DNA from 3 places in the Chryseobacterium sp. C39-AII1 genome. Region 2 is predicted to be linked to each of the others. Evidence: riboswitches for the same ligand, from Rfam matches in the RefSeq annotation. Region 2 holds a riboswitch; each other region holds the start of a gene.
What was found. A riboswitch is a leader RNA that binds a small molecule or an ion and turns the genes downstream of it on or off. The one in region 2 is predicted to bind S-adenosylmethionine.

Region 1 (11,209 bases), on a different contig from region 2:
CCTGATGAGATTAAAAATAATCTTATTGCACAATTAACAGGTCCTGTAAAATGGACGCAGTCTGTTCAGAATATGATCAAAGACGGGGCTAATAACTTCATTGAAGTGGGTCCTGGGAAAACCCTTCAGGGATTGATCAAGAAAATCGACGGGTCTGTATCTGTTGCTTCTGCAATCTAAATAAAAAATATGGGCGAGATATTTTCACCGGGAAAGCTGATGCTTACTTCAGAATATTTCGCAATGGATGGAGCTCTTGTCTTAGCGGTACCTACCAAGCTGGGACAAGAGTTTTATTTTGAAGAAAAATACGATGGGAAATCTCTTATTTTCTGGGAGGCCTATCATCAAAACAAATTATGGTTAAAAGCTGTCATCGATTATAAAAACTGGCAGATCATTGAGACCAATATTACTTCAAGTGCTGAATTTATTTTAAAAACCTTAAAAAATGTTCAGTCACTTTCTACAATCAAATTCAAGAACGATTTTACTTATCATTTAAAAACCAACCTTCAGTTTCCTGCAGATTACGGTTTGGGAAGCAGTTCTACGCTGATGACCAATCTTGCGGAATGGGCAGAGATCGATCCTTTTCGTTTAAATTCAATCAGTTTAGGTGGCAGCGGATATGATATTGCGGTGGCAAAAGAGAAATCTGCAGTGCTGTTTCAAAGCAAACCTGAGATTACATATGAACGGACGAATTTCAATCCTTCTTTTAAAGATGAATTGATTTTTATTCATTTGAATCAGAAGCAGGATAGCCGTCAAGGAATCAATTTTTACAAGTCTAAAACAAAGTCTCAAAAACTGGTTGATGAATTTTCGAATCTTACAAGAAATATTTTAGTATGTAACGAATTGGGGAATTTTTCTGAACTAATGTTAATTCATGAGCAACAAATTTCGAAATTCCTTGAAATTCCTACAGTTAGAGAGCGTTTCTTTGCAGATATCCCTGTTTTTGTGAAAAGTTTGGGAGCCTGGGGTGGAGATTTTGTCATGAGCTCAAAATTTGATGGCTTTGAGGACTATTTTTGGGAGAAAGGTTTTCGCACAATTTTCAATTGGAAAGATTTAATTAGTTTGTAATCAGTTTGTTACAAACTTGTTTTTTTATTTGCCATTCTGACTTATATCATTATATTTAAACCACTTTTAACAATTAATTAATATTAATTTTGTTGAACCCCAATATTGAAATAGAAAATATAAGTAAAATGAAACACGCTAAAATCATCCAGGATTTAGAAAAATTAGGGATTAAAGGAAGTTATGAAGTCATTTATAATCCTTCGTATGAAGAATTGTATCAGGCTGAAGTTTCTCCTGAAAATCAGGGCTTTGAGAAAGCTGAGCTTACGGAATCTGGTGCAGTATCAGTAAAAACAGGAATTTTCACAGGTCGTTCACCTAAAGACAGGTACATAGTTCAGGATGATGTTACAAAAGACACGATTTTTTGGGACGGTAAAGTAAACTTGCCAACATCTCCGGAAATTTTCCAGTCTTGTAAAGACTTAGTGCTGAACCAACTTTCTGATGCTAAAAAAATCTATGTTGTAGATGCATTCTGCGGAACGAATACAGATACAAGATTAAAAGTAAGGTTCATCGTTGAAGTAGCGTGGCAGGCACATTTCGTTACGAATATGTTCATCCGTCCTTCTCATTATGAGTTGGAAAGCTTTGGAGAACCGGATTTCACAGTAATCAATGGATCTAAAACTACAAACCCGAACTGGGAAGAGCAGGGATTAAACTCTGAAAACTTCGTGATGTTCAACCTTACCGAAAAACTTCAGATCATTGGAGGAACTTGGTACGGTGGAGAAATGAAGAAAGGGATGTTTGCCATGATGAATTATTACCTTCCTTTGAAAGGGATGGCTTCTATGCACTGTTCTGCAAATGTAGGTGAAGAAGGAGATGTTGCTCTTTTCTTCGGTCTTTCAGGAACAGGAAAAACTACTTTGTCTGCAGATCCGAAAAGATATCTGATTGGTGATGATGAGCATGGTTGGGACAACAATGGAGTATTTAATTATGAAGGAGGTTGCTATGCAAAAGTAATCGATCTTTCTGAAGAAAAAGAACCGGATATTTTCAGAGCGATCAAAAGAGATGCACTTCTTGAAAACGTAGTGATTCACGACGGAATTACTGATTATACAGACGGATCTATCACAGAAAATACGAGAGTTTCTTATCCGATTTATCATATTAATAAGATTGTTTTGCCTTCAAAAGCAGGACACGCGAGCAAGATTGTTTATCTTTCTGCAGATGCTTTTGGAGTATTGCCTCCGGTTTCTGTGTTGGATGAAGATCAGGCACAATACCACTTCCTTTGCGGTTATACTTCAAAGTTAGCCGGAACAGAAAGAGGAATTACAGAACCTCAGCCTTCATTCTCGCCTGCATTTGGTGAAGCGTTTTTAACATTGCACCCAACAATGTATTCAAAAACATTGATCGGTAAAATGAAAGAACATGGTGCTAAAGCGTATCTGGTAAATACAGGTTGGAACGGAACAGGAAAAAGAATTTCTTTGAAAGATACAAGAGCAATCATTGATTCTATCATCGATGGATCTATTGAAAATGCTCCGAAAACAAGAATTCCAATTATGAATCTTGAAGTTCCTACAGAATTACCAAACGTTTCTGAAGGCATCCTAGATCCAAGAAATACATATAACGAAGTTTCTGAATGGGAAGAAAAAGCGAAAGACTTAGCTTCAAGATATATCAAAAACTTTGAACAATATTGTAACACCGAAGAGGGTAAAAAGCTTATTGCTTCGGGTCCTCAGTTACAGCAACAAGCAATTAACTAAATTAGGAAGCCTCATCAGTGATGAGGCTTTTTTTATGCTTGAGATGCTTAGACAGGCTCAGCATGACATCGCTAAAAATAGAGTGTTAAATAATTACACAGTTAGTATTAGAATTGTCATGCTGAGCCTGTCGAAGCATTTTCTATTACTTCAAACTCAAAATTGCCAATCGATATCCATCCATTCCAAAACCGGATAAAACGGCATCAGAATTTGCTGCCGTCACAGACTTCTGACGAAATTCTTCTCTCTTGTAAATATTACTGATGTGAACTTCGATTTTCTGCTTCTGAATATTTTTTAAGCAATCAGCAATGGCATAAGAATAATGCGTAAATGCTCCCGGATTAATTACCAAAGCATCAAAATCATCTTTCTGAAGACGGTTAATCAATTCACCTTCAATATTTGATTGATAATAAGATATTTCATGCGTAGAAAATTCAGATTGTAATTTTTCTAAATAATCTTCCATCGTTACCGTTCCGTAAATTTCTGGTTCTCGCGTACCTAACAGATTAAGATTAGGACCGTTTACAATTAAAATTTTCATAACATAAAATTAAAAACTTTTTTTGAATTTCTCTCCGTCATTTCGAGTGTTTTTCGCAGCGAAGCGGATAAAAATGTATCGAGAACCAGTGAACAGAAACACAAATTCTATTTCCACAGCAAAACTTCTCGATACGATTTTTTTTGTAAAAATCTACTCGAAGTGACGATGGTCATATGTATTACATTTTGAGTTTAATGTAGTCTAAAGGGAAAATTATCCATTGTATTATTTTTAATGATATTTCTCATATTTGAAAATTTAATAATTTGTATAACTGTCTATTTTGGTGGTTTTTAAAATAAATTTAACTTAATTTTCATAAAATTATAATCAAAAATTTTAAAGTCTACTTGTTTTGTAGACTATTTGTTTTTAGATTTGCAACCATATTTCGATCGGCTTATAAAGAAAGATGGAGGGAACTGACCCTATGAAATCTTAACAACCTGCTTTGGGCAAGGTGTTACATTCAGCCTTAAAAAGGAAAGATAAGCAATAATTTAATCCTACTTATTGGTGCTTGTTGTTGTCTTTTTTGTAAAAGGTTGATTTTTAATTAATGTTAAACAAAATTGATTATGATTAATAAAAATTCATTTAATTCTAAGATTTGGATTCCACCTGTCGCGGTATTTTTCCTAGGAATTATCGGAGTACAAGGTCAGGAAATAAAAAAAGATACCCTGAAGGAAAAAGAGATAGACGAAGTAGTTGTTGTGGCGTATGGAAAAGCGAAAAGAAATAGCTATACAGGTTCGGTTTCCACAATTTCCAGTGATAAAATTAACAACAGACCGGTTACCAATATTACAAAAGCTTTGGAAGGTCAGGTTCCCGGGCTTCAAGCGGTGAGTGCTTCTGGCCAGCCAGGGTCTGTAGCTTCGGTTCGTATTCGTGGGATTGGCTCAATAAGTGCTTCAAGCGATCCTTTGTATGTGGTAGACGGACTTCCTTTTGATGGAAATATCAACACCATCAGTCCAAATGATATTGAATCGATGAGTGTACTGAAAGACGCTTCTGCAAGTGCTTTGTATGGCTCGAGAGGGGCAAACGGAGTAATCATCATTACGACAAAATCGGGTAAAAAAGGAGAATCAAAGATCAATTTTAATATCAGTCAGGGTTTTTCTTCGAGAGCGGTGAAAGATTATGCTCAGGTAAATACCGATCAGTATTTTGAATTGTATTGGGAGGCAATGAGAAACGGCTATGTTGCGAATAATATTGCTCCACAGCAGGCGGCTCAGATGGCAACAGACGGTTTGGTGAATGCTTTGGGAATCAATCCTTACGGAGCCAGTTTTGCAAAACCTGTAGGAACAGACGGAAAATTGTTAGCAGGTGCAAAAGCTTTGTGGAATGACAATTGGGCAGATGTTCTTCAGCGTGTGGCTTCTAGAAATCAGGTTGATTTGGATTTCAGCGGCGGAAACGAAAAAAGTAATTACTATTTCTCGTTAGGGTATCTTGATGATAAAGGAATTGCCATAGAATCTGGTTTCAAAAAATACAGTACAAGATTAAAATTAAATTCTGAAGTTAAAAAATGGCTGAATGTTGGTGCGAATTTAAGCTTTACCAACAGCGTTCAATTGGCTCCCGCTTCTTCGGATTCAAGTTCTGAAAATATTATCAATGTCGGGCGTATTATTCCTTCATTTTATCCTTACTATGAAAGAAATACAGATGGAAGTTATAAATTGGATGCAGGCGGAAATTATATTTATGATTTCGGAAAATACAGACCAACAAGCGCTTTACAAAATCAGAATTTAGCAGCAACTTTACCTTTAGATAAAAACGAAAACAGAGAAGATAACTTTTCAGGAAAGGGGTTTGCTGAGTTTACGTTTTTGCCAGAATTGAAATTTAAGACTAGTTTTTCAGTTGATTTGGTGAATTATAACGGTCATTATTACACTAATTCTCTGTTAGGGCAAGGAACTGAAATTGGCGGTTCGGTCACTAAAACAAATTCCAGAACGCTCTCTTATACCACAAGTAATATTTTAACTTATGATAAAAAATTCGGTCAGCATCACGTGAATTTATTAGCAGGGCAGGAGTTTTATCATTATGAATATCAGACGATTTCCGGAAACAGATCTCAGTTTTCACTTCCGTATTATTATGAACCAGACGCTGCAGCTTTATTGGGTGGTTTCACAGGAAACAGCGATCAGTTGGGATTGCTAAGTTTCTTAGGTAAAGCGGAGTACGATTATCAGAATAAATATTTCATTTCAGGATCGGTAAGGTCAGATGCTTCTTCGAGATTTTCTCAAGATAACCGTTGGGGAACGTTTTGGTCTGTCGGTGGTTCGTGGAAAGCGTCGAGTGAAGATTTTATTAAAGATTTAAATATATTCGATCAGCTGACACTACGTGCAAGTTACGGAGGTCAGGGAAATGACAAGCTTAAAACCTATTATGCTTATCAGAGTTTATATCGATTTTACAACAATTTAGGAGAAGCAGGAACCGTTGCAAGCAGTCTTCCGACACCAAATTTGAAATGGGAAACGAATCTTAATTTAAATATCGGACTTGAATTTGCGATTCTGAACAACAGAATTAAAGGTAATGTAGAATATTTCAAGCGTGAAAGTCAGGATTTACTTTTTGAAATGCCTTTGGCGCCGTCTTTAGGATTTACAGGATTCCAGGCAAATATCGGAACGATGCAGAATACCGGTTTTGAATTTTCATTATTCACAACACCTGTAAAGACCGACGATTTTCAATGGAATGTTGATGTAAATTTAAGTACATTAAACAACAAGATCACAAAACTTCCTCAGCCTTCTATCATCAGCGGAACAAAATTATTAACTGTGGGTGGTTCGGTTTACGATTTCTATCTTCCGACTTGGGTAGGCGTGGATCCAACTAACGGAAAACCTTTGTGGAAAACAATTACAACAGATGCCAACGGACAAACGGTGGAAGGTACCACTTCTGAATACGCTAAAGCGGCAAGAGAAATTCAGGGTTCGGCACTTCCGAAGTTAATGGGTGGATTAACGACAAGCTTGAATTACAAAAACTTCGACCTTTCCGCTTTACTGACTTTTAGATTGGGAGGAAAGATTTTGGATACCGATTATACCTCCATCATGTCAAACGGAAATTTGGCAGGACGTGCATGGAGTGCTGAAATGGTCAATAGATGGACTCCTGAAAATACAAATACGGATGTTCCTATTTTGAGCACAACAACCAATAACTGGACTTCAACCTCATCGAGATTTTTATATTCTGCAACGTATGCAAGATTGAAAAATGTAAGTATCGGATACACACTTCCATCGAATTATTTTGAAAAATTGGGCTTGAAAAACTTCAGAGTGTATGTTCAGGGGGAAAATTTACTCACGTTTTACAAACATAAAGGAATGGATCCTGAGCAATCATTGGATGGAACAACGTATTACAGATATCCGGCGATGAGAACCATCACTTTCGGACTTCAGGCAACTCTTTAATCTTAAAATTAAAACAATGAAAAAAATAAAATATCTATCTTTTGCCATTATCGCGACCTTATCTCTGGTGAGCTGTGAAAGCGAGTTGGAAACGGCGCCGACCAATCAGGCTAACGAAGCAGAAGTTTTTAAAACGGCTGATAATGCCGAAACGGTGATCAACGGAACTTGGGCGAAATTTAATGATGATGGAACAACATATTCCAACATCGGATATTCAACCGTACTGAGAACGAGTGATGCGATGGGAAGTGATGTGGCGGTTTTAACCAATAAATACGGGTTTCCAACGGCTTATACATTTTCAGATTTGAGTAATAACACCGGAAGTCGTGCTCTTTTCATTTGGAGTTTGCTGTATTCTACCATTAATAATATGAATAATGTGATTACCAGAATTGATGTGGCAGAGGGAAGTCAGGCAAAAAAAGATCAGGTAAAAGGTCAGGCAAAGACGCTTCGTGCTTTTTGTTATCTGAATTTGGCGAGTTTTTATCAGTTTAGTTATTTGAAAGATAAAACAGCATTAACCGCTCCAATCTATACAGAACCTACAACTACTGAATCTAAGCCGAATAAAAGAGCAACGTTAGAAGAAATTTATACGCTGATTAAAAGTGATTTAACAGACGCAGATCAATTGCTTCAAAATTACACGAGAAACAATAAAGATAAAATCGACAGATCGGTAGTGAACGGATTGTTGGCAAGAACCTATCTGAATACAGGAGATTGGGCAAAAGCTGCCGCTGCCGCAAAAGTAGCAAGAAACGGGTATGCTTTAATGACTGCTGAAAAATATAAAGAAGGTTTCAACGACATCAGCAACGGAGAATGGATTTGGGGTCACGGGCAAACGCAAGAGCAGTCTAGCGAGAGTTATGCCTTCCACTTTTTAGATGTTTCGTCTTCCGGAAGTTATTATTACAGCTTCATGGCAGATCCTTATTTTAAAGATTTGTTTGATACCAATGATATTCGTTATTCTCTCTTTTCATGGGACGGACTTCCGGGTAGGGAAGGGCTCTTGAGATATGCTAAATTTAAATTTAAAGCCAATTTAATTGCCGATATCGTCTATATGAGAGCGGCCGAAATGTACTTAATTGAAGCCGAAGCCGAAGCCAAAAATGGAAATGTAACCAATGCAGTAACTGTTTTAAACCAATTGAAATCGGCGAGAAATGCTAATCAATATTCAGGTTCTTTAGCTCAAAATGATGTGATTAAAGAGGTTTTAATTGAAAGAAGAAAAGAATTGTTCGGCGAAGGATTTTCTTTATCCGACATCATCAGAACGCAGGGAACAGTCATAAGAAAACCTTTTACCAATGCAGATGGTTCTTCGATTCAGGTACAAATCACCACGCCCGACGGAACAGTGAAAAATGTTGCCGGAAGAGGGCACACGATTTATGCTTTTCCTGATCAGTCTTCTTTTGCTCCGAATAGCAAGTATTATTTGTTCACGATTCCACAGAAGGAAGTGGAGAATAATCCGAATTTGTAGGATTAGTTTTTTAAATTTTTAAAAAGGCTGCCCTAATTAGAGGACAGCCTTTTTTATGATTAGTGATGTAATAAATGAAAGTATTCACTTAAAGATTGTATACCTATAAGTAATCTTCAAACATATTTTTGCCTTGGTGGTAAATTTTGTATCGTGTTTTTAGAGCATCCCAAATTTGAACGTAAATAGTTCCATCATCATTTTTACCCACATTTAGATAGATGTTTTCTTCCTCTTCGTTGGTCTCAACTTTTATTTCATTATTAGGTTCAATAAATGCTTCTAAAGCTTCAGGTTCTTTTATTATAGACATTTTTTCGTCGCTGCAGTTATGGATTGTTATTTTCATTTTCATTGTTTGAATAATCTTAGCGATTTTAAATAAAATATAAATTTAAAGAGATTATTTTGTTCTGATAAAAAAGGCTATCCAAAATTTTCGGAAAGTCTTTATGTGTAATATTATTCCTCTTTTAAAAGAGGTCTAACGAATTCTATAAATCTTTTTTCTATCGCGCCATACTTTTTAAAATTAATTTTTGCCTCTCTTAAGCTTACATTATTTGCTCCACTATCATAATCAATATCATGAAGTTGTACTCCATCATCTTCCCAATAACATACCGGACATATTTGAAACGTATTATCAGCCTTGTATTCAAGAGTATGATATCCGCAACATGGGCACGAGAATTTACTATATTTTTTAGTTTCCATATGATTATAATCGCTTATAAATAATAACTTATTTAGGATGTAAGAATGATTTAAAAATAAATTTTAGCATATCATAGAGTAGTAAAAAGGTTGCCTTTTATTATTTAATATAGTGATCCTTATATTTTCTAAAGAACTTATTTATATTGACGTTTATTTTACAGAAATTAATTTTAGGAGTTATAATTTCTATATTTTCAGACATTAATGAATCTTTTACATATTGAGGAATGTATTCTGCAGAAAATGTTGTAGATGCAGATAAAAAGTAAGACTTTGTAGAATCTAATTTATATTCCATTGTGTTACTATTAGTAATTATTGGTAAGTCAATATCTTTTGTACAATTAGATGGAATTAATATGTATTTGTTTTTATAATGTAAATATAATATCGCTTCTCTAAAAGATAAGGAATATTTTTTCATTGTTTTATTTATTAAACTTTTACTGTAGTCAAATTGATAATCTAGATAATCTTCTCCTGAGTATATACTTGTTACTTCTCCAATATTTTCTTTACCATCATTATCTATTATTTTAAAATTAGTCTCAAATAATCCGCTATAAAGCAATAATGTTTTTTTACTATTGTTTTTAATTCTTACTGTGAGATGTTTATCTTCAATATTTTTAGTAATTACATTCATATTGTAAATTTGTGAATTTAAATTATTTATGATTAAAAATAAAGTTAGTGCTATCTTTTTCATATTATTCTAGGGTCTTAAAAATGATGAAAATAGTGATTGAATATATTATATTGATGGATAATATCTGCTACTGAATGCAGCGGAAAATTTCATATTTACTCCTGATATTCCATCTGTCATACTGTGAGCATAAAATTCAGTTATTCTGGTAGCTTCTGCTACTCCGTATTTTGCTTTCCAAGCTTGATACATTCCTGTAACTGTATGTATAGAATGTATTCCTTCATGATACCAAGTTGCAGCAAAGCCTAATGCTGTTCTCATTCGATGTGGAGAAATTAAAACGATGCCATCTCCCATAGATGTTCCTCCGTTTACAGGATCACCAGTTCCTCCGTTGCTTAATAACTTGTTATCCTTAAGTACGTAATCTGTTCCCGTATTATTGTTAAAGTCGGTTAAGTTTTGTTCATTTGCTATAGCAAAATTTTTTGCACTTACATTATAAATCTCTGGAAAAATTTGTGATAGATCATTTAAAAAAATTTCCTTTACTGAAGCATCTGCTACACTAGTATTATTATAATATTTATTAATTCTTGTTCGTATTTTATTAGTAATATCAATTCTATGCGCCAAGAAATTAAAAGCAGTAACAACCAATCCTTGGCCTGCACCCATCCAAAAGTTTCCACCTCCAAGTACAGAACCCACACCACCACTAACAGCTCCGTTAAATAATGCAAATGCATCACTTCTTAATATATTGTTAGCTCCTAAGTTATCTGTTGCCATACCCAGCAAATCACCAGAAGCACTGGCAAATGCACCACTTAGTGCTCCACCCCAAAAGTTTCCTCCTTGTACTGTGGCAAGGAAACCTTGTGTAAGGGCGTGAGCTCCTATTTTTTTATTTATATCCCTAGATGTTTAAGGAAGTATACTAATTATCAAATGCAGCATCAGCTTATTTTTTAAATAAAGCAAATTTAAAAGTGGGTAGAGATGGGTAGAATTTGTGTTTCTGCTGCGAAATTATAAAAAAATAATTTCCCGAACAAGAGATTTTTATATTACGATTACATATTCATATCATGTTAACTTAATTGTTAAAAACTCTTACCTTTACTATACCAAAATTCCTTGCAACATGAAAGCAGACATCGAAAATAAGCTGATCGACAAAAACACAAAACCCACAAGCATGAGGATTTTGGTGTATGATTTTCTAAGTTCTCAGGAAGCCGCGCTGTCTTTGTCTGAAATTGAAAATCATTTTGAAAATGCAGACCGAACTACAATTTACCGAACACTGAAAACTTTCGAAGAAAAAGGAATTGTTCACGGAATTCAGGAAAATACCACGACGAAATACAAACTTTGTCACGATGGTTGTGATGAAAGTACCCACAAAGACTGGCATCTTCATTTCTACTGTAAAAT
Region 2 (11,209 bases):
GGAGAATACAGTTTCGGAAGCCTCAATATTTATGTGGAATCGCCGATTGGATTGGTCTCTAAAAGATTCAGGTTTCAGAAAGATGCAAGCTTAGCTTCTTATCCGTCTTTTATTCATCTTCGAAAGTATGAATTGATGGCTGTTCAGAGTGAATTTCTATTAGGCGGAATCAAAAAAATCCGCAAATTGGGTCACACGATGGAATTTGAACAGATCAAAGAATATGTTCCGGGCGACGACATCCGAACCATCAATTGGAAAGCGACTTCCAAGACGAATCGTTTGATGGTAAATCAGTTTCAGGATGAAAAATCACAACGTATTTTTATGTTGATCGATACGGGAAGAACGATGAAAATGCCTTTTAAAGGATTGAGTTTGCTCGATTATTCCATCAATGCAGCAATGGCTTTATCACATATTATCCTGAAAAAAGGAGATCGTGCAGGAATGATGACTTTCTCAAAGAAAACGGAGAATAAAATTGCGGCGGAAAACAAATCGGGACAATTGAAGAAAATTTCTGAGGCGCTTTATAATATCAATACCAATTTTTTTGAAAGTGATTTCAACAGATTGTATCAGGATGTGAAATATTCCATCAATCAGAGAAGTTTGATTTTACTTTTTACCAATTTTGAAACACTGGACGGATTAAACCGTCAGCTAAAATATCTTCGCGGAATTGCCAAAAATCATTTGCTGGTGGTTGTTTTCTTTAAAAATGCGGAATTGCAAACGTTGATTCATCAAAACTCTGAAAGTATGCAGGAAATTTATGATGAAATTATTGCTGAAAAATTTGAATTTGAAAAGAAACTCATTATTCAGGAACTTCGTAAATACGGTATTTATACGGTGTATACGCTCCCTGAAAATTTAAATATCGACGTTATCAATAAATATCTGGAGATAAAAGCGAGAGGAATTTTATAATTTTGCAAAAGGTTTATTAACAATAAATGCTTCGACTCAGCTCAGCATGACATCGCTAAAAATTTGCTGTTTAAAAACTGTTAATTAGAATGTCATGCTGAGTCTGTCGAAGCACTTTAAATATAATTTCAAAAATGAAAATAACACTTAATAGAATCAACGATGATTTTTTGTTTGAATGTACCAATTCTCAGGGAAATTCAATTCTTTTAGATAATACTTCGCAGCCGGGAGCTAAAGGTGTTTCACCAATGGAAAGTGTGATGATGGCAGTTGCAGGATGCAGTGGGATAGATGTGGTTTCTATTTTGAAAAAGCAAAGACAGGAAATTACAGATTTCAAAGCTGAGGTTGAAGGGGAGAGAGTGCAGGTGGAAGATGCAAAGCCTTTCAAGGCAATTAATGTAAAATTTCTTCTGGAAGGAAATATTGATCCTAAAAAAGCCCAGAAAGCCGCTCAGTTGTCTTTCGAAAAATATTGTTCTGTTTCTAAAACTTTAGAACCGAATGTAGAAATTGGGTACGAAGTTTTTGTGAACGGAGAAAAAGTTTAATTTTTTTAAATTCAATATAAAAAAATGCCGGACAATTACTGTCCGGCATTTCTGTTTAATTATAAAGTTTATGGTTATTTTTTGATTACTTTTTGTGTTTGAACAGAACCGTCTTTCAAATTCAATGATAGAATATAAACGCCTGTTTTTATTCCGTCTAATTGTAATGTTGAAGAAGGTTTGTCGATTACTTTTACGGTTACTCCCGAAAGATCTGTAAGCGTTGCACGTTTTACATTTTCAGATTTTTCGATGCGTAAAACATCTGTGAAAGGATTAGGGAATGCTGCAATTTTCTTCTCTGCTTTTGCTTCGTTTGTAGATAAATTAAGAGGTTCTAAAATGACAGTTACCTTCCAGCTGCCATCATTTACTTTATTATAAGATGCATCACAGCCAAGGTTTTCTCCACCCCATTTTCTCCATGCTCTCAATTCAAAATTAACAGCTCCTGTAAGACCATTTGCCAATGTTAAATCTGATCTATTGTAAGAATATGTTCCTGCGTTGCTGCTTACCCCCGCTGCCACATCTGTTTCTGCTGTACCGTTGGTAGTACATACCAAAAGACTTCTTTGTTCAGACATCCATGCTCCAGATTGCGCGGTCATGGTATATGAAACTTTTGTAGATTTTATTTTATAACCTGTCGGTACGTTAACCGTAAGAGTTCCTGGGCAACTGGATGTAGAAGTATTGGTAGGATTATTATCACCAACATATTCTGTATTAATGTCTCCTAATGTAAATGTTACAGGAACTTCACCAGTTGTAAATGATTGTGACTTCCAGAATCCATATGATGAACCTCCACAATTTGATCTTATCCAAAAATAATAGGTTTGCCCTGTTGTTAAGTTATCTAAAGTAACAGACGTAGTTCCTGCTGCTACACTTCCAGAAGGATTCGTTGTAGTTGTAGGTGGAGTTGGCGAAGTGCTGTAATAGTACTGATATCCTGAAGATGGATTACTCGCAGACGCCGTCCAGTTTACGGTAGCACTTGTAGGCGTTGTGGTTGCTGAAATATTGGTAGGCGCGAGACAAGGGTTGAAAGCGTCTGCCGAAAACGCAAAAATATTAGGAATTCCTCCTGTTCCGGATTTTGTTACCGTAACACTTTGTATTTCCTTGTTTTGGTTTGCAGCGTCAATTGCTAAAGGAATTTGATATAATCTAGGATTCGTTCCGCTTCCTGATTCAAGTACATTGTTGTTTAAGTTAATTCTGCCAATTCCCTGAATAGCATAGTTGGTGCCTCCGTACCAGTCTGCAATACTATTTCCGCTAAGGGTTTGTGTGGTATTATCGGTAAAGTTTACCGTAACGTCTACCGTACAAGCACCACTTCCTCCTGTTGCCAACATATAAAGGCTTATCGCTTTAAGAGGAGTTGCAAATATTAATGTTCCTGAATCACCTGATGCCTCTAATCTTAGAGAATTGTTTGAGCTGTAAGAAGCTAACTGATAAGTCAATCCCGGTGTTGAAGCTACTGCGGAAGTAAAGTTTCCGCTTATAGGAAGACCGTACGTAAGTGCAGTACTGCTTGAAGTAAGTTGAAAATCTCTTGAAATAAAGGCGTAGCTCACACCATCTACATCGGTACTTGTTGAAGTAGAAGCGGCTCCAACACCGTTAGCAATCACATCAGCATTAAATCCTGACTGGATTCCGATGGGTTGATATTCCTGAGCTTTCATGGTGTTGATAAACAGGCTGGTAAGAAGTAAGCCTGAAAGAGGTAGTAATTTTCCTTTCATAAAATACTTTTTTAGTTTTATAGCGCTAATATAAGCGTTTTCATGTAAATATTTCAATATATAACTTAAATTGATGTTAAATTTTAATTATATAAGCTGAATGGCTAATAAATCATTTGTATTTTATTGAATTATTGTAAAGTCAAACAATGTTATAATAACTCGATTTAAATTTTAAAATTCGATATAAAAAAAAGCCCCTTTAAAAAGAGGCTCATACTTATACTGTTAATCTTGGTTTCATCAATTTGGCGACCGTTGCCGTCCATCCTGTTTGATGGGAAGCGCCGACCCCGCGACCGTTATCTCCATGAAAGTATTCAAAGAAAGTAATGTAATCTTTAAAATTTTCATCATAATTAAATTTAGCATTTCCACCATTGAAAGGTCTTTGTCCAAATTCGTCTTTTAAGAAAATAGAACACAATCTGTTGCTGATATTGTGAGCAACCTCATCAAGATTTCTCTTATCACCACTTCCGGTTGGTAATTCCACCTTTAGGCTGTTTCCGTAATAAAAATGAAAACGCTGCAAACTTTCAACAATTAAAAAGTTGATTGGGAACCAAATCGGCCCGCGCCAATTGCTATTTCCGCCAAACATTCGGCTGTCACTTTCTGCAGGCGTGTAATAAACCACATTTTCATTACCATGAACTGAAAATACAAACGGATTTTCTTCATACACCTTCGACATCGCACGAATTCCATATTGACTTAAAAACTCGTTTTCGTCAAGCATTCTTGTTAATACTTTGGTTAAACGTGTTTTACGAAGAATGCTCATCAGGTGTTTTCTTCCATGGCCTTCTTCATCCCAGTGCGAAACAAGCTTTGTTAGTTCAGGCTTATTCTTTAACACCCATTCCATTCTTGCTTGGAAATTCGGCATTTTTTCCAATAAATGATGGTCTACAATTTCTACTGCAAACATTGGAATTAATCCTACAATACTTCTCAATCGTAAGGAAACGCTATCTCCATTCCCAAGCTGAAGAACGTCATAGAAAAATCCGTCTTCTTCGTTCCAAAGACCCTCTTTTCCATCACCCAGATTTTCCATCGCTTCGGCAATATAAAGATAGTGCTCAAAAAATTTGATCGCCATATCTTCATACACCTGATAATATTGAGCTAGTTCCATTGCAATTCGCATCATATTCAGCGCGTACATGGCCATCCAACTCGTTCCGTCGGCTTGCTCAAGGTGTTGTCCGTCCTGTAAAACTGTATTTCGGTCAAATGCACCGATATTATCAAGCCCAAGAAAGCCTCCACCAAAAATATTTTTGCCGTTTTTATCTTTTCGGTTGACCCACCAAGTGAAATTCAGCAATAATTTTTGGAAAACTTTTTCTAAGAATAAAAGATCGGGCTTTCCGTTTTGCTTTTCGTCAATTTTAAAAACTCTGAAGCAAGACCAAGCATGAACTGGCGGATTGACATCACTCAAATTCCACTCGTAAGCCGGAAGCTGCCCGTTCGGGTGCATATACCATTCCTTTGTTAATAAAAGGAGCTGTCCTTTCGCAAATTCAGCATCAATAATCGCAAACGGAACACAGTGGAATGCCAAATCCCAGGTAGCATACCAAGGATATTCCCACTTATCGGGCATTGAGATGATATCTTTATTGTGAAGATGATTCCATTCTGTATTTCTTACATAATTGTTGAAATCTCTCGGAGCTTCGTAATTTGGGTCACCTTTCAGCCATTTTCCTACGTTGTAATGATAAAACTGTTTGTTCCAAAGTAAACCTGCAAAAGCCTGTCTTTGTACATTTTTTTCATCGTCGTTCGTTACATCATTCTGAATTTCATTATAAAATTCATTGGCTTCATCAATTCTGTTGTTTAAAATTTCATCAAACTGAGAAAAAGGATCATCCAGCTCGTCGGGCGACAATCTGAAATCAAAAGTTTTAGATGCTCCTGCAGCAATTATTTCATCTACTATAAATGAAGCTTTGGAACCTCTTTTTTCAGGATTTACGGTATTGCTTCCGTAAGTGATATAATCGTTAATTCCGTCTTTATAATAGGTATTTCCGGGATACGGGGAACCATATAATTTCGGAGCATTGGTTTCATTATCACAGAAAACACTTTCCGCATTCATATTTCGCGAATACAGTTTTTTGATGGAAATACTGTCGTGATTAATATTGATACAACCTTCCTGAGCAGCATTGGTTTGCCCTTTGTACGTGTTATAGCCCCATTTCCAGTTATTTCTGAACCAAATCGTCGGGATCACCACAATAGGTGCATCAATTTGGCTTCTGTTACAAACCGTAACGCGAACTAAAATATCATTATGTTCAGCCTTGGCATATTCAATAAAAATATCAAAATATTCATCGTTATCAAAAATTCCTGTGTCGATGATCTCGTATTCAGGTTCTTTTTTGCTTCTTCTGGCATTTTCGGCACGAATGTCATCATAGGGAAATGCGTTGATAGGATATTTGTACACCAGCTTCATATAGCTATGGGTAGGCGTATTATCCAGATAATAAAAAATTTCCTTAATGTCTTCTCCGTGATTTCCCTGAGGGTTACTCAGCCCGAAGAATCGCTCTTTTACCCTTTTATCTTTCTTATTCCAGAAGGAAAGGGCAAAACAGAAAAGCTGCTTCACATCAGAGATTCCGGCAATGCCTTCTTCACCCCAACGATAGGCATAGCTTTCGGCAGTATTATGATTGGCGAAATTCCATGCATCGCCGTTGGAGCTGTAGTCTTCCCGTACATTTCCCCATTGGCGGTTGCTTACGTAAGGTCCCCAGTTTTTCCAGTTTTTATCTTGTAATCTTTGTTTTTCGGCAATCATATTTCATCAATTTTCCATACGAAGTTAGTTTTTTTGATAAAAAATTCCAACTTCCCTAATCTGAAAAATAGTTAATATTGGAGTGGAAACCTTTTGTTTATCAGTGTTTCGAATATTAAATTAAATTTTTATAAATATTTAAAAGAAATGTTTTATCTTTGCACCATTCGATCATTCAAATATTGAAAATGTTATCAAGAAAGGTTGAGGGATTAGACCCTGTGAAACCTTAGCAACCCTTTGCGCAAGCGAAGAAGGTGCTACGTTCTACCAAAATTATTTTGGACAGATAACTACTGAATCTTTTTTCAGCCATTTCCTGTGGCATTTTCAATTGTATTATCAAAAAGTATAATAGAATTGAAAACAGAATTAAACTATATTAATCTTTCGTATCAAACAAATTCCGGTAAGGAATATCATATCTCGTTGAGCTATCAGCTTTTCGGGCAAGACTTGTTTTCGTCACCTATCATTTTAGTTAATCATGCTTTAACGGGAAATTCTAATGTTTCCGGTGATAAAGGCTGGTGGAAACAATTAATTGGTGAAGGTCAGGTTATTGATACAAATAAATATACGATTCTGTGCTTCAATATTCCCGGAAACGGATTTGATGATTTTTTAATTGATGAATACGAAGATTTCACGCCTTCAGATATTGCTAATATCTTTTTACAAGGGCTTGAAAGTTTACATATTACAAGTTTATACGCCATTATTGGGGGCTCTTTGGGAGGAGGAATCGGTTGGGAAATGCTGGTGAAAAAGCCAAATCTTGCCGAAATTTTCATTCCTATTGCCTGTGATTATAAAACCCACGATTGGCTCCACGCACAATGTCTGGTTCAGAAATTTTTATTAAATCAAGAAAATGAACCTTTGCAAAAAGCAAGAATTCATGCCATGTTGTGTTACCGAACACCGGAATCGTTAAATGATAGATTTCAAAATAAATACAATCAGGAAAAACAAAGATTGGAATCAGAAGATTGGCTGATTTATCACGGAAATTCTTTAAACGAACGATTTAGTTTAAAGTCTTACAAGCTGATGAATCATTTACTGATGAATTTGAATGTTGATGAATCTCAATTGGAAAAAATTCAGGCACGAATGCACATGATCTCTGTAGATACAGATTTGTTTTTCCCGGCTTCTGAAATTCGAAGGTGTTTTGAAAAGCTGAAAAAGAAAAAGGAAAATGTTTTTTATCACGAGATCACCTCAATTCATGGGCACGACGCTTTTTTAATGGAATATAAACAATTAAATAATATCATAAAACTTATTCTGAATATATGACAACATCAGATACTATAAACATTTATCGAAACAAAGCGCTGGTCAACTTTGAAGGGAAAGACTTTTTAGGACACATCGGCATCGATTCCAGAATTTTCAAAGTATTAAATGAAGAAGGAATAAGCGTTGGCGTAATTTCTCAGCAGGCTATTGAAAACGGAATTTCTGTTTTGGTAGATGAAAAAGATGCGGAAGATGCAGTGCGTGTGCTGCAGGAAGAATTTAAAAAAGAAAAATCGAACGGGGCAGTAAGCAATATTTACAATATAAGTAATGTTGCAGTGATTGGTTTCGTTTCGGAAAATTATAGCAAAATACTTTCTGAACTTCAGAGAAATAAAATATTCCCTCTTTTGTTGAATCAAATTGCTTCGGCGGGAAGAGTAAACATCGTGGTAACCGATAATCAGACAGAAATTGCAAAAAATATTGTTGAAACTGAAATTTACGGAAAACCGAAAGTTGTTCATTTAGCATTAATCGGTCATGGAAATGTGGGCGGAACGTTGGTAGAACAGATTTTAGATTCTGAACACGATATTCTGAAACGTAAAAGATTGCAGCTGAAAATCGTAGCCATTGCCAATTCAAAGAAAATGGCTTTGAACAAAGGCGGTTTTGGAAGCGACTGGAGACAAAAAGTAAATTATTCTCAAACCGATTCCAGTATTGAAAGCCTTATCGGGTATGCAAAAGAACATCATCTGGAAAATTTGGTGATGGTAGATAATACGGCGAGTAAAGATTTTGTGAAGCATTACGATGCATTTGTGGATAACGGTTTTGATATTGTTTCTTCCAACAAAATTTATAATACGCTGCCGATTGCCACATATAGAAATTTAAGAAAATCTTTGGAGAAAAATAAAAAGAAATATCTATACGAAACCAATGTTGGTGCAGGTTTGCCATTAATTGATACGATTAAATTGCTACACCTTTCGGGAGAGAATATCACAAGAATTAAAGGAGTTTTCTCAGGAACATTGAGCTATGTTTTCAACAATTTTTCGTTGAGAGAGGATAAGTTTTCCACAATCATCAACGAAGCGCTGGAAAAAGGATATACAGAGCCGGATCCAAGAGAAGATCTTTCAGGAAGCGATGTTGCCAGAAAATTATTGATTTTAGCCAGAGAATTAGACCTTATCAATGAATTTGAAGATATTAACATTCAGAATTTGGTTCCTGAAAATTTACTTTCTGTTTCAAAATCAGAATTCCTTTCAAGACTGGAAGAATTAGACGAAGAATATCAAAAAATTAAAGAAGATCAAGAACCGGATCATGTGTTAAGATATGTTGGAGATCTTCACGGAGATTTGCAGAAAGAAAAAGGTGAGTTGGATGTAAAATTGATTTCTGTACCTGCAACCTCTGCTTTAGGACAGTTAAAAGGTTCAGACTCTATCTTCGAGATCTATACCGAAAGTTATGGTGAAAATCCAATCGTCATCATGGGAGCAGGAGCCGGAGCAAAAGTAACGGCAAGAGGTGTTTTCGGAGATATTTTAAGAGTAAGCGAAACGAAATAATCAATGAACCCGAAGGGTTCAATATCAATAGCCGTAGGTGAAACCTATGGAAAAAATAAAAATATAACAGTAAAGTAATGTATCAGTTTGAATAATAAGATTTTAAATTAATATATTTCTAAAAAGATAAATAAGTTTATGAGCGAAAATTTTCAACCAGAAACTAACAACGAGCAACTTTCAAATTTTGAAACGCTTGCCATCAGAACCCAAACCGAAAGAACTCAGTTTGACGAGCATTCAACGCCATTATATCTAACATCCAGTTTTATTTTTCAGGATGCGGAAGATATGAGAGCGAGCTTTGCAGAAGAAAAACCGAAGAATTTATACAGCCGATTTTCAAATCCAAATGTAACGGAATTCACAGATAAAATTGCTAAAATGGAAGGTGCTGAAGCAGGCTATGCTTTCGCAACGGGAATGGCAGCGATTTATTCAACATTTGCGACTTTGTTAAATGCTGGCGATCATATCGTAAGCTGTCAGTCGGTTTTCGGATCTACGCATACATTGTTTACAAAATATTTCCCGAAATGGAATATTGAAACCACTTATTTCAAAGCCGAAGATGCGGAAAATGTTGAAAAATATATACAACCGAATACGAAAATTTTATATCTGGAAACACCAACAAATCCTGCGATTGAGGTTTTAGATTTAGAATTTTTCGGACAGATTGCAAAAAAGCATAACTTAATTTTCATTGTGGATAACTGTTTCGCAACACCATATTTGCAGCAGCCGATTAAATATGGAGCCGATATTGTTTTACATTCTGCAACGAAACTAATTGATGGTCAGGGCCGTGTGTTGGGTGGAGTAGCAGTTGGAAGAGAAGATCTGATTCGTGAAATTTATCTTTTCGCAAGAAATACAGGTCCTGCAATGTCACCATTTAATGCTTGGGTTTTGTCAAAAAGTTTAGAAACATTAGCAATCCGTGTTGAAAAACATTGTGAAAATGCTTTAAAGGTAGCTGAGTTTTTAGAAAGTCATCCAAATGTAGATTTGGTGAAATATCCTTTCCTGCCATCTCATCCAAGTTATGAAGTAGCAAAAAAGCAAATGAAATTAGGTGGAAACATCGTCGCATTTGAAATCAAGGGCGGAATTGAAGGCGGTAGAAACTTTTTAGATAAAATTAAAATGTGTTCGCTTTCTGCAAATCTTGGCGATACGAGAACAATTGTGACACATCCGGCTTCTACAACGCATTCCAAATTATCCGACGAAGAAAGAAATGAAGTAGGAATTACAGCAGGTTTGGTTCGTTGCTCCGTTGGTTTGGAAAATGTGGATGATATTATTGCAGATTTGAAACAGGCATTGGATTAATGGCGAACCCGAAGGGTTCAATAATAATAACCGTAGGTGTAACCTATGGGTAAAAATATAAAAAATGAAAAATTCAGAACAACTATACAAAGCATTATCCGAAAGAATTTTAATTCTCGACGGAGCGATGGGAACCATGCTTCAGCGATACAAATTCGAGGAAGAAGACTATCGTGGCGGGCGTTTCAAAGATTGGGAGCATCCGGTAAAAGGAAACAACGATCTGCTTTCTTTAACGCAGCCTCACGCTATTGAAGAAGTTCATAGAAAATACTTAGAAGCTGGAGCTGATATTTTGGAAACTAATACGTTTTCGGGAACTACGATTGCAATGGCCGATTATCACATGGAAGAGTTGGTGTATGAACTGAATTATGAATCTGCGAAAATTGCAAGAAAAGTCTGTGATGAATTCACCGCTCAAAATCCGGATAAGCCGAGATTTGTAGCAGGTTCTATCGGGCCAACCAACAGAACGGCAAGTTTAAGTCCTGACGTAAACGATCCGGGTTACAGAGCCATTACGTTTGAAGAATTGAGAGTTGCCTACAAACAACAGTGTGAAGCTTTATTAGACGGAGGCTCAGATATTTTATTGGTTGAAACTATTTTTGATACCTTAAATGCAAAAGCTGCTTTATTTGCGATTGATGAAATTCAGGATGAAAGAGGAATAAAAATCCCGATCATGGTTTCAGGAACGATTACCGATGCTTCGGGAAGAACATTGAGCGGACAAACGGCAGAAGCATTTTTAATCTCCGTTTCGCATTTGAATTTATTAAGTGTGGGTTTCAACTGTGCGTTGGGTGCAAACCAATTAACTCCGTATCTGGAAACTTTAGCTCATAATTCAGAATTTGCTGTCTCGGCATATCCAAATGCGGGTTTACCGAATGCTTTCGGTCAGTACGACGAAACTCCTGACGATATGGCAAGCCA
Region 3 (11,209 bases), on a different contig from region 2:
CATTTTTACTATTAAATTGCTCAAAAATCAAAATAAGAAGCTTGATGATTTTGGCTTCCACAAACAATTTCTGCATCACGCCTTTTTTTGAATAGCTGATGATCTCTTTCAAAATCATGTGCATTTCTACCGTCATATCCGGTGGTGTTTCTTTATGGAGGAAAATGAAATTATTCTTAATCATACTCTCCAAGATTTCCGCGTTTTCTCTATTGGCTTCCGGATTAATGAGATTGAATATGTAATTATAATTAATCTGAATCTGCAAATATTTTAAACTATCCTGATTTTCCGTCCAAAGTTCTGCCGAGCTGTCTAATGAAGAATAATGAAGAATGTACTGATTTTTCTTAAAAAGAAAATTAGCACCGCAGTCGTTGGCTTCCAGGTGAATATTGTTACTTAGTAAAAAAAGAAGATTGAAGCTCGATTTTCCTTCAATAAAATTCGATTTCAAATAATGTTCCGCATACGAATCTTCATGCAGTACTATTTGTATATCATCGGACTGGAATATAGATCCGTTCTTAGTTTGCTTCATACGATGCGTGGTTTTTGTGGTACATTTTAAAATAAAAGCTTCACATAGGATAACAAAAAGTTTGGAAATGATAACTTGAGGTTAATAAAGAGAAGTAATTTTGCGCAAAATTAAATATAATTTAGAATAAATAAAAATAATATTGATTATGTTCGGAAATTTACACGTGGCGATGAAAAAAATCGGGGTTGGTCTCGGTGTTTTGGCATTCGCAAGTACATATTCATACGCTCAGCAATGGGAGAATGTAGGAGGTGTGGCAACGGTTTCGGCCGGAGGAAGTAGCTATAACAATCTGGTTGTAGATAATGCAGGAAAATATTATCTTTCATATTATGATACTTCAGTAGCAAAAGGTTCGGTTCAGGTTTTTAACGGAAATACTTGGTCTTATGCAGGAGGAAGTGCGGGAATTACAACAGGAACTGCGCTTTATAATTCTTTATCAGTAGACGGTTTAGGCAATATTTATTATACAAATCAGATCGGATATCCAGGTTCGGGAATGGAAGTTCGTCAGTTTAACGGAACATCTTGGAATTCATTACCAAACTCAACCAATACCTCTGTAAATTACCATGCTTCGGCAGTTTCACCTTCTAATGTTTTATTTACGTTCGGAAATCATAACTCAGGAACTGTTTCTCGTTATGTAAACGGCGCTTGGGAGCAAGTTGGGAACGCAGGTTTTTCCAACGGTGCCATGTATGCAGAAATGGTAATCGGAACCAACAATAAAGTATACACAGCAAACGTATCAAGTGGTTTAAGAGTCTATGTAAATTCTACGACAGCCAGTGCTACAGACAACTGGGAATTAGTTGGCGGAAGTATTGTAGATGGTGCTGCGGCAAGTGAGCAGTATACTTCGGATATTGCGATTGATGGAAATAACAATGTATATGTTGCCTATGTTTCCAATTCAGCAAACGGAACTAAATTAAATGTTAAAAAATTCGATGGAACTTCTTGGGTAGCGGTTGGAAATCAATACTTCAGTGAAGGAAGAATGCAGCACGTTGCCATTGCTGTTACGCCTTCAGGAGAGCCTTATGTGGTGGGAAGCCGTTTTGAAAATGATAATTATCTGAAAAATTCAGTATTTAAGTTAAATGCTAATCAGGTTTGGGAAAAATTCGGTGGAGATTTTATCTCTGACGGGCAGGCTACTTATAATGATTTAGCAATTGATAAGGCTAATAATTATTTGGTTTTAGCATATTCAGATGGAGGTACAAAAGTGAAAAGAATTTCTATCACAAGTAATAATACCATTCCAACTTGTAACAATACAGATCCTGGAAATAACCCTGGAGATCTAGGATGTGTATCTTTCTTTTATCAAGGTCAGCAGGTTGTTTACACAACGGTAAGAGGTGCAGATGGGAAAGTTTGGTTCCAGCAAAATTTAGGAAGCACAAGAGTGGCTACCGTTTTTAATGATGTAGATTCTTATGGAGATTTATTCCAGTGGGGAAGATGGGATGATGGTCACCAGTTGAGAAATTCAACAACTAATTCAGCGCCTAGTCCAAATTCACCAGTAGGAATAACGGGAGGAAATAGTTCTTATATCATTGGTGGTTCAGGTTCTTCATGGTGGGCAACAAATGCTACTAGTGATGCCTGGACGGCAGCTTCTTCTTCAGATGTAACTTCAGCAGTGAGTGCAGATCCTTGTAAAAAAGTAGGTCAGGGTTGGAGACTTCCGGTTTCAGCAGAGTGGGTTTCAGCAGTAAATGCAGAAGGTATTAATAATCCGGCAACAGCATTTAACAGTTACTTGAAATTACCTGCAGGAGGATACAGAAGCAGCTCAACAGGAGGATTTACTTTTGTTGGAGAAAGAGGATATTACTGGAGTTCAGATACGGCGACTTCAGGTGGTAAGTTTTTATATATCGGAACAGGGAATGCACAGCCAACTTCCGGAGCACCAAGAGGTCAGGGAGAAGCTGTAAGATGTATCAAAGATTTTACACAATTAGGTACTGTTGATGTAAGGTTAAATGCATCCACCATCGGTGTTTATCCAAATCCTACGAACGGTATTTTAAATATTAAAGCAGATTCTACCATTGATACAATAGCTGTATACAATTTGGTAGGTCAAAAAGTAGAAGTTCAGATTTCAAACAATCAAATCGATATGAAAGCACTTTCAAACGGTGTGTATATCGTTGAATTGAAATTAAAGAACGGACAGAAAATTTCGAAAAAAGTTGTTAAAAACTAATAGTCATAACGTTTGATTGAATTCAAAGGTCTGCTCCATAAACCTTTGTCTGAAAGTCAGCGCTAGTTCATTTTTTAAATTGCAGTAAAACCCGCATTGTTTCGTCACAGTGCGGGTTTTTGTTTAATATAAATGAATAGACTATGAGATTTGTAATGTAACCAAGATATTTCCTCTCGTCGCTTTTGAATACGGGCATTTTTGATGCGCTTCTTCGGCTAATAATTGAGCTGTTTCATTATCAATTCCTGGAAGGCTAATGTTCAATCGGGCTTGCAAAAAGTAGGTATCATCGTTTAAACATAAATCTACTTCGGCATCTACTGCGGTTTCAGCAGGAAGTTTAATCTTTCTTTTTCTTGCGGCAATTCCTAAAGCGCTGATAAAACAGGAAGACCATCCCGCGGCGAAAAGCTGCTCCGGATTGGTTCCCGGTTCCGAACCTCCGGGTGTTGATAATTTTATATCTAAATTACCATCCGAACTTTTAGAGAATCCTTCTCTCCCGCCCGTTGTATGTATTTTTCCTGTGTATAAAACTTTTTCTGACTGAATGATGTTTGTATTTTCCATTTTTTTAGATTTTTATTGATTAAAATTTATTTTGAAATGAATTTATCCTTGTCATCATGAACGTCGGAAAATGAAGCGTTAAGAAAATTGGAAATTAATCCGTTAAAAAATTCCCACTGTTCGAAGCGCGAGAGAAATTTAGTTAAGATGAAAAACTTTGAATTCGCGCAAGTTTTTGGGATTAAGTTTTAATTTTTAGCATTCATTTTCCAAGTCTTGACTTTTTGTTTCTTTTGTGTTAAGACAAAAGAAAAATTGTTTTTTTTGATTGAATGTATGCGGGCTGTTTTTACCTTTAATTATTTCGAATACCCATCCACTTCCACAATCGCATCCGCAAAAGCCTTTGGATCTTCCTGTGGAACATTATGCCCGATTCCATTTAAAATTTTGTGAGAATATTTTCCTGTAAATTGTCCTTCGTATGCCTTTCCGTCAATAGCGGCTCCGTCAAAATCACTGCTGATCGTAATTGTCGGAACATTGATTTTTGGTTTTGATTGAAGCTTTTTCTCCAATTTATCATATTGTGCTTCACATTTTGCTAAAGATAATCTCCAACGGTAATTGTGCATCACGATCGCCACATGATCTGGATTATTGAAAGATTGAGCAGTTCTGTCGTATATTGTTTTATCAAAATTCCAAGTTGGAGAAGCCGTTTTCCAAATCAAATTATTAAAATTATACGTATTTTCTGCATAGCCTTTTTCGCCACGTTCGGTAGAAAAGTAATATTGATACCACCATCCTAATTCTGCATTCGGAGGAAGCGGTTTTTTGTTGGCTTCTAAATTGGTGATTAGATAGCCGCTTACAGAAACTAATCCTTTTACGCGTTCCGGCCAAAGTGCAGCCATTACGTCGGCGGTTCTTGCGCCCCAATCGAAGCCTCCAATAATGGCTTTGTCAATTTTTAAAGCATCCATCAAAGCAATAATATCTAAAGCCACGGCAGTCTGTTGTCCGTTTCTCATAGTTTTGTCAGAAAGGAAGCGGGTGGTTCCAAAACCCCGTAAATACGGAGTAATTACACGATATCCTTTGGCAGTAAGTTGTGGAACGACTTCTTCATAACTGTGAATATCGTAAGGCCAGCCGTGAAGAAGAATAACCGGAGTTCCTTTGGATGGTCCTGCTTCTGTATAGCCAATGTTTAAAACGCCTGCATTGATCTGCTTTAAAGTTCCTAAAGAGCCTTCCGTTTTTTGTTGAGCGTTTAGTGATAATCCTAAATTGAAAAGTAAAATTAGAATTCCGCTTGCTAAATATTTTTTAATATTCTGAATCTGCTGAGGTTTTGAATATGAATACATAATGTTTTAGATTTTAAATTATAATTCAAAAGTAGTTCGCGAAAGATTGCTGAGAAATTACAAACAAGGTGAAACGGACAATACGTATTTTGAAATAGACAAACCTGAGCTTTAGAATTTTATAAATTTTGAAAGTACAAAGATTTGCATACTATTTTAAGCATTGAGTTATGTCTTTTCCGACTGAAATATGATTATTTGTTAAAAAATAAATTATTTTAGTATAGTACTAACAAAAAAATTAAAACTTTATGAAGAAATTTTATTCGGGTGTATTGTTGTTTATCATGTCTCTGATTTTTGGGCAGATTAACTATACAATTACACCAAATCCGTTCAATGAAACGGATCAGATTACCTTAACAGTTCCCGGAGATCAGATCGATGAAGCCGCCTGGGGAGTTACCAATAACGCGATATATATTTGGACTTGGTCTTTGGATGCTAATTACCAAAACAGTCAGGATTGCCCTACAAACGGACAATGGGGAGATTCCAGCGATGCGAACAAGTTGGTATATAACAACGCAACAGATTCATATTCCTTAACTTTTACGCCAACTACTTTTTATAACAGAACCGGAATCGGAAGATTCGGATTTTTGTTAAAAGATAAAACGGGAGGGCACCAAACAGGAGATAGTTTTGTGAATGTTGGAGTTTTAAATTTAAATCTTACCAACCCACTTGCAAATAGCTTGACATCAGTTCCTGTAGGAAATTCAATCAATATTACAGCAACTACCAATGTGAATTCAACTTTCCAGCTAAAAGCCAACGGGACGGTTGTAAATTCTACAACAACTCCTTTCAATTCCTATTCTTACACCTATACTGTGACGGGAGATGCTAATATGGAATTGATTGCTACGGAAGGTTCTTCATCTAAAAATGCAACATTTACTTTACAAGTTCCTAGAAATGTGGTTTCTGAAGCAATTCCGGGATGGATAAGACAGGGAATTAATTACAACCCTACAGATAATACCAAGGTGGGATTGGCTTTGTATGCGCCATTTAAAAATTTCGTTCACGTAATCGGAAGTTTCAATAATTGGACGGTAAATGATGCTTATTTAATGAAAAGAGATACAACAAATCCTGATCTATACTGGATTGAATTAAACGGGCTGACTCCTCAGCAACTGTATACTTTCCAGTATAGAACTAATGATTTGAAAAAAGTGGCCGATCCTTATTCACCACAGATTTTATCTTCTTATGACGATCAGTGGATTTCGGCTACTACTTATCCGAACTTACCAATATTCCCTGCTGGACAGGATTTTGAGGTTTCAATGTTTAAAACAGGTCAAACGGCTTACAACTGGCAAATGACTAATTTTCAGCGTCCCGCAAAGGAAGATCTTGTGGTATATGAATTGTTGCTAAGAGATTTTACTCAGGAAAAAAACTGGCAGTCTTTAATTGCTAAAATTCCTTATTTGAAAGGATTGAATATTAATGCAATCGAGCTGCTTCCTATTATGGAATTTGATGGAAACCTGTCTTGGGGATACAATACGTCTTTTCATTATGCTTTAGATAAAGCGTATGGAACGCCGGAAAAATTCAAGGAATTTGTAGATGTTTGTCATCAGAACGGAATTGCAGTGATTCTGGATGTTGCTTTCAATCATGCAACGGGTCGCTCTCCGTTGGTAAGGCTTTGGAATGTTGATCCTGATGGCGACGGCTATGGAGATGTGGCTGCTAATAATCCTTATTTTAATACGGTTCCAAAACATTCTTATAATGTATTTAATGATTTTAACCACACAAGTCCTTCGACTAAATATTACGTTGAAAGAACATTGCAGCAATGGTTAACTGAATATAAAATCGATGGATTCCGTTGGGATTTGACTAAAGGGTTCACTCAAAACTGTTCTGAAAATGATGAAAACTGTACCAATGCTTATCAGCAGGACAGAGTGGATATTCTTAAAGATTATGCTGATAAACAATGGGCGCTGGATCCGAATTCTTATATGATTTTTGAGCATTTGGGAACCGATCAGGAAGAGCAGCAATGGGCTAATTATAAGGCATCGGAAGGTAAGGGTGTAATGATGTGGAATAATCAGAATGGTTCTTATAACCAAAATACGATGGGTTATAAGGAAAATAGCAATTTCGACAGAATGGATCATGAGCTTCATGGTTTTTCGCAAATGAGAGCGGTTGGATATGGGGAAAGTCATGATGAGGAAAGATTGATGTTTAAAAATCTTGCCTATGGTGCGGTGAATGGTTCTTATGATGTTAAAAACTTAAATACGGCACTTGATAGAATGAAAACTTTTGGAGCTACATTCTTTACAATTCCTGGTCCCAAAATGATCTGGCAGTTTGGTGAATTGGGGTATGAATTCAGCATCAACAGATGCGCAGACGGATCTATCAACAATGGTTGCAGAACCGATGAAAAACCAATTGCATTTACTTTAAACTATGATACAAGTGTCAATAGAAAGGCGGTTTATGATATTTGGGCTAAAATTATCAACATTAGAAATACATATCCTGTTTTCAAATCAAAAACTTATACAGTAGAATCTAATAATTTGACGAATGATCCGGATGGCTTGATAACGAGAATTTACGTTTATGATAATCTTCTGACAAACAATGAAATGAAAAATGTGGTCGTATTGGCAAATTATAATACAACGGCGAAAAGTGTGGTTCCGTATTTTCCTTATGTTGGAGACTGGAAAAATTTGATGGATAATACCATTATGAATGTTACTTCCACAACGGCTCCGATAACGCTTCAGCCGGGTGAATTTAGAATATTTGGAAACTATACGGGAAGTTTATCCACAATCGATGCAGGTGCTTCTCAAAGATTGCTGCTTCAGATTGCTGATAACCCTGTGAAGGATGGTTTTATCAAATTGGTGTATAACAAAGCGAAGAACGGGCAGATTTTCATCTATGACATGACAGGTAAGTTGATGGATTCATTTAAACTTACTCAGGAAAACGGAACGCATGAGATGAAGGTAGGTTATCCTTCAGGAGCGTATTTGGTTCATTTAAAATCAGATACGGGTATTTCGATTCAAAAAATGATAGTGAAATAACGTGTGGATAAGTCTGTTATTAATCTAAAAGAGGTCAGGAAAGTGACCTCTTTTTTTTGTTAATTACTATATTATCCACGTTGAAAAGTAGGTTTATAAACGCGTTGTTAAGACTTTATCAATAGGTTATTCACAAGTTCACCACTGCTGATAAGTGAAGTTATTCATATCTTGCTAATAGCTTATGAACGGCTTATTCATATTTTATCCACAGAATTATTAAGAGTTATTTTATGCTTACTAATATGCTTCTAACACCTTGCCAATAGCTAATTAATACGTTTTCCACATCTTATTCACAATTGTGGAAAAACCAATTTTAATGGAATAATTACAAGTTTTTGCCATGTAAAATTAATAGTCTACCTTTGCACTAGATTTATCAAGAAAGGTGGAGGGATTTGGCCCTGTGAAACCTTAGCAACCGACTTTTCTTAACAGGTAATGGTGCTAATTCCAACCCAATTTGGGGGAAGATAAGTGAAACAATATTCTAAATATTATTCCATTTTCTTGACGGTCTTTGTTGGCGGATGTTGTCCGTTCGGTTTTATTATTAATTTTGCAAAAAACAAAAGATGAAAAAGCTTAGCCTCTCTGTATTATTGCTTGGCGCGATTATGATCTCTGCGCAGGAACAGGAAAGGGAAAAACAGATTGAAGATGTGGTTATCGTGGGTAACCGAAATACCAAAAGAACAAAACTGGAAACTCCGGTTCCGGTAGATATCATTAATATCGAAAAGATACAGAAATCTTCACCGCAAATTACCGTTCAGGATTTATTAAATTATGTCATTCCGTCTTTTAATTCGGTAAGACAGTCGGCATCTGATGGAACCGAGCATATTGATCCTGTTACTTTAAGAGGAATGGGGCCAGATCAGGTTCTGGTTTTGGTTAACGGAAAAAGAAGGCACACGACTTCTTTGGTCAATTATCAAAATACCGTCGGAAATGGTTCTGTCGGAACTGATTTAAGCGCGATTCCTGTGATTGCCATTGAAAAGATTGAAGTGTTGCGAGATGGTGCGGCGGCTCAATATGGTTCGGATGCCATTGCCGGAGTTATCAACATTATTCTTAAAAAAGATATCGGCGCTTCTGCCACACTGAATTATGGAATTACAGGAAGAGGCGACGGTGAAACGTATCAGGCAGGAGTTAATTACGGAACTTCTCTAGGTAAAGAGGAAAGCTTTATTAATTTATCTCTTCAGCTTAATCAGAGAGGAAAAACAACGAGAACGCAGAATCACGATTTGATAATTTATGATCAGTCTAATTTAAATGTTGTTAATAATAATGGAGTAATTTCAGCAAACGGACTTACATTATCAAATGTTTCTCCAATTGCTTCAGGAAATTATGGGAATTATTTTGCTTATCAATTTGCTGATCCTGCAGATGGAGGAACAGGAGCTCAGATTTCCAGAGCATACGATGAGGCGATGATTGCTAAAAACGGTTTGTCCCGCGACGATTTCAATTTCCAAATTGGCGATGCCAGAATTAAACAAGCCCAGTTATTTGTGAATGCTGAATATCCTTTTAATGATCATTTTAAAATTTATTCATTCGGAGGTTTCAGCATAAAAGAAGGTCAGGGTTATGGCTTTAGAAGGCTTCCGAGTGAGACTTCAAATAATGTATATTCCATTTATCCCAACGGTTTTCAGGCGGTTTTAAATTCTCAGGTGTACGATATTTCTTACGCAGTTGGAGCGAAATATAATTTGAACGACTGGCAGTTTGATCTCAGCAATACGTTCGGAAGCAATACTTTTAAATACAATGTGGATAACACGTTAAATGCTTCATTAGGAGCGAATTCACCTACGAGTTTTTACGCGGGTGCTCATAGTTTTCTTCAAAATACCGTCAATCTTGATGTGTCTAAAAGTGTTAAAAATTTCAATTTTGCTTTTGGAGGAGAATTCAGATTTGAACAATATGATATTAAAGCCGGCGAAGAAGCTTCTTACGCCAGATATGATATTTTTGGAAACATTGTAACGCCAACCACTCCGGAAGCCAATGTTGTCGGGGCGGGTGGTGCGCAATCATTCACCGGGTTTTCGACAGACAATGCTTTAACCAAATCAAGGCATTCTACGGCGGTCTACGCAGATGTTTCTTATGATTTAGCTAAAAAATTAAATATCGATGCAGCGTTGAGGTTTGAAAATTATTCAGATTTTGGAAATACGCTGAATGGTAAATTGGCTCTTCGATATGAATTCATTAAAAACTTTGCGATTCGTGGAGCAGTAGGAACAGGTTTCCGCGCGCCATCTTTGCAACAGCAATATTTCAATAATTCTTATGCAGATATTTCAACCTCAGGAGTCGGAATTGTGAAAAAAGGAATTTTCAACAATGACAGTAAAGCGGCTGAAGTTCTTGGATTTGATAAATTAAAACAGGAAACATCTGTCAACGGAAGTGTTGGATTTACCTTAAAACCTGCAAAAGGATTATTTATTACACTAGATGGATATTGGATCGGCGTGAAAGACAGAATTGTGATCACGAGTAATATTACAGACGACAGATTGCAAGATCCCGCTGTCGTAGGCAAAGGAAATGAAGTGGAAAGTGCCCGGTTTTTTGCCAACGCCATCGATACCGAAACGAAAGGAGTAGATTTGGTCGTTTCTTATGACTGGAGATTAGGCGGCGGAAATCTGAATATCAATCTTGCAGGAAATTATACGGAAACAAAGATCACCGATTTTCATTTTCCGCAAGGATTACAAACACCGCAGGACGAATTTTTCGGACCGGATCAGATCAATATCATCGAAACCTTATCGCCCAAAACAAAAGCGACATTAGGCTTGAATTATGGAATCGGTAAACTCAATTTTCTCGTAAGAAATACATATTTTGGTCAGGTAACAAGAGATGGATATCCTTTCGGCGGCGTACAGAAATTTTCACCAAAAGTGGTAACCGATATCAGTGTAGGTTATGATTTGACCAAAAGTATCAATCTTACGGTGGGTGCGAATAATTTATTTGATGTTTTTCCGGATCTTCAGAGCTACGAAAATTCGTATTATGGTGTTTTCAAATATGCTCCGGTTCAGATGGGGACATTGGGGAATTATTTCTTCGGAAGGCTTAATTTTACATTTTAATTAAATGAATTCAACGTCACATCAGATCGGCTGGAAAACGGCAGTTGCCATTGTTGTTTCGAATATGATCGGAACAGGGATTTTTACAACGTTGGGTTTTCAGCTGTCAGATATTACGAATACATACAGCATATTCCTCCTTTGGATCATTGGAGGAATTTTAGCGCTTTTCGGAGCTTTTTGTTATGCCGAATTGGGTTCTTATTTCAAAGGAAACGGTGGGGATTTTATTTATTTGAAAGAAACTTATCATCCAATTTTGGGATATTTAGTAAGCTGGATTTCCCTGATTATCGGTTTTTCTTCTCCGG

Region 1: it holds a riboswitch for S-adenosylmethionine, as region 2 does, so the genes downstream of both, ABEG63_RS03345 (TonB-dependent receptor) here and ABEG63_RS14215 (alpha/beta fold hydrolase) in region 2, are expected to answer to the same signal.
Region 3: it holds a riboswitch for S-adenosylmethionine, as region 2 does, so the genes downstream of both, ABEG63_RS17725 (TonB-dependent receptor) here and ABEG63_RS14215 (alpha/beta fold hydrolase) in region 2, are expected to answer to the same signal.

The regions. Positions count from the first base shown of each region.
Region 1 is NZ_JBDFPQ010000002.1:103,217-114,425, reverse strand. Features, by position in the region: gene fabD (ACP S-malonyltransferase) at 1-180, shown strand, start outside; gene ABEG63_RS03360 (GYDIA family GHMP kinase) at 190-1,095, shown strand; gene pckA (phosphoenolpyruvate carboxykinase (ATP)) at 1,224-2,843, shown strand; gene ABEG63_RS03350 (type II 3-dehydroquinate dehydratase) at 2,989-3,396, opposite strand; SAM riboswitch class I at 3,797-3,894, shown strand; gene ABEG63_RS03345 (TonB-dependent receptor) at 3,978-6,887, shown strand; gene ABEG63_RS03340 (RagB/SusD family nutrient uptake outer membrane protein) at 6,904-8,397, shown strand; gene ABEG63_RS03335 (hypothetical protein) at 8,501-8,746, opposite strand; gene ABEG63_RS03330 (CPCC family cysteine-rich protein) at 8,860-9,114, opposite strand; gene ABEG63_RS03325 (hypothetical protein) at 9,215-9,826, opposite strand; gene ABEG63_RS03320 (hypothetical protein) at 9,872-10,561, opposite strand; gene ABEG63_RS03315 (transcriptional repressor) at 10,917-11,209, shown strand, end outside.
Region 2 is NZ_JBDFPQ010000009.1:69,140-80,348, forward strand. Features, by position in the region: gene ABEG63_RS14195 (DUF58 domain-containing protein) at 1-936, shown strand, start outside; gene ABEG63_RS14200 (OsmC family protein) at 1,071-1,490, shown strand; gene ABEG63_RS14205 (T9SS type A sorting domain-containing protein) at 1,565-3,253, opposite strand; gene ABEG63_RS14210 (glucosidase) at 3,474-6,089, opposite strand; SAM riboswitch class I at 6,278-6,385, shown strand; gene ABEG63_RS14215 (alpha/beta fold hydrolase) at 6,450-7,394, shown strand; gene ABEG63_RS14220 (ACT domain-containing protein) at 7,391-8,929, shown strand; gene ABEG63_RS14225 (O-succinylhomoserine sulfhydrylase) at 9,068-10,267, shown strand; gene ABEG63_RS14230 (homocysteine S-methyltransferase family protein) at 10,332-11,209, shown strand, end outside.
Region 3 is NZ_JBDFPQ010000014.1:59,652-70,860, forward strand. Features, by position in the region: gene ABEG63_RS17700 (AraC family transcriptional regulator) at 1-541, opposite strand, end outside; gene ABEG63_RS17705 (T9SS type A sorting domain-containing protein) at 690-2,777, shown strand; gene ABEG63_RS17710 (organic hydroperoxide resistance protein) at 2,919-3,350, opposite strand; gene ABEG63_RS17715 (alpha/beta hydrolase) at 3,650-4,666, opposite strand; gene ABEG63_RS17720 (alpha-amylase family glycosyl hydrolase) at 4,918-7,755, shown strand; SAM riboswitch class I at 8,132-8,238, shown strand; gene ABEG63_RS17725 (TonB-dependent receptor) at 8,334-10,898, shown strand; gene ABEG63_RS17730 (amino acid permease) at 10,903-11,209, shown strand, end outside.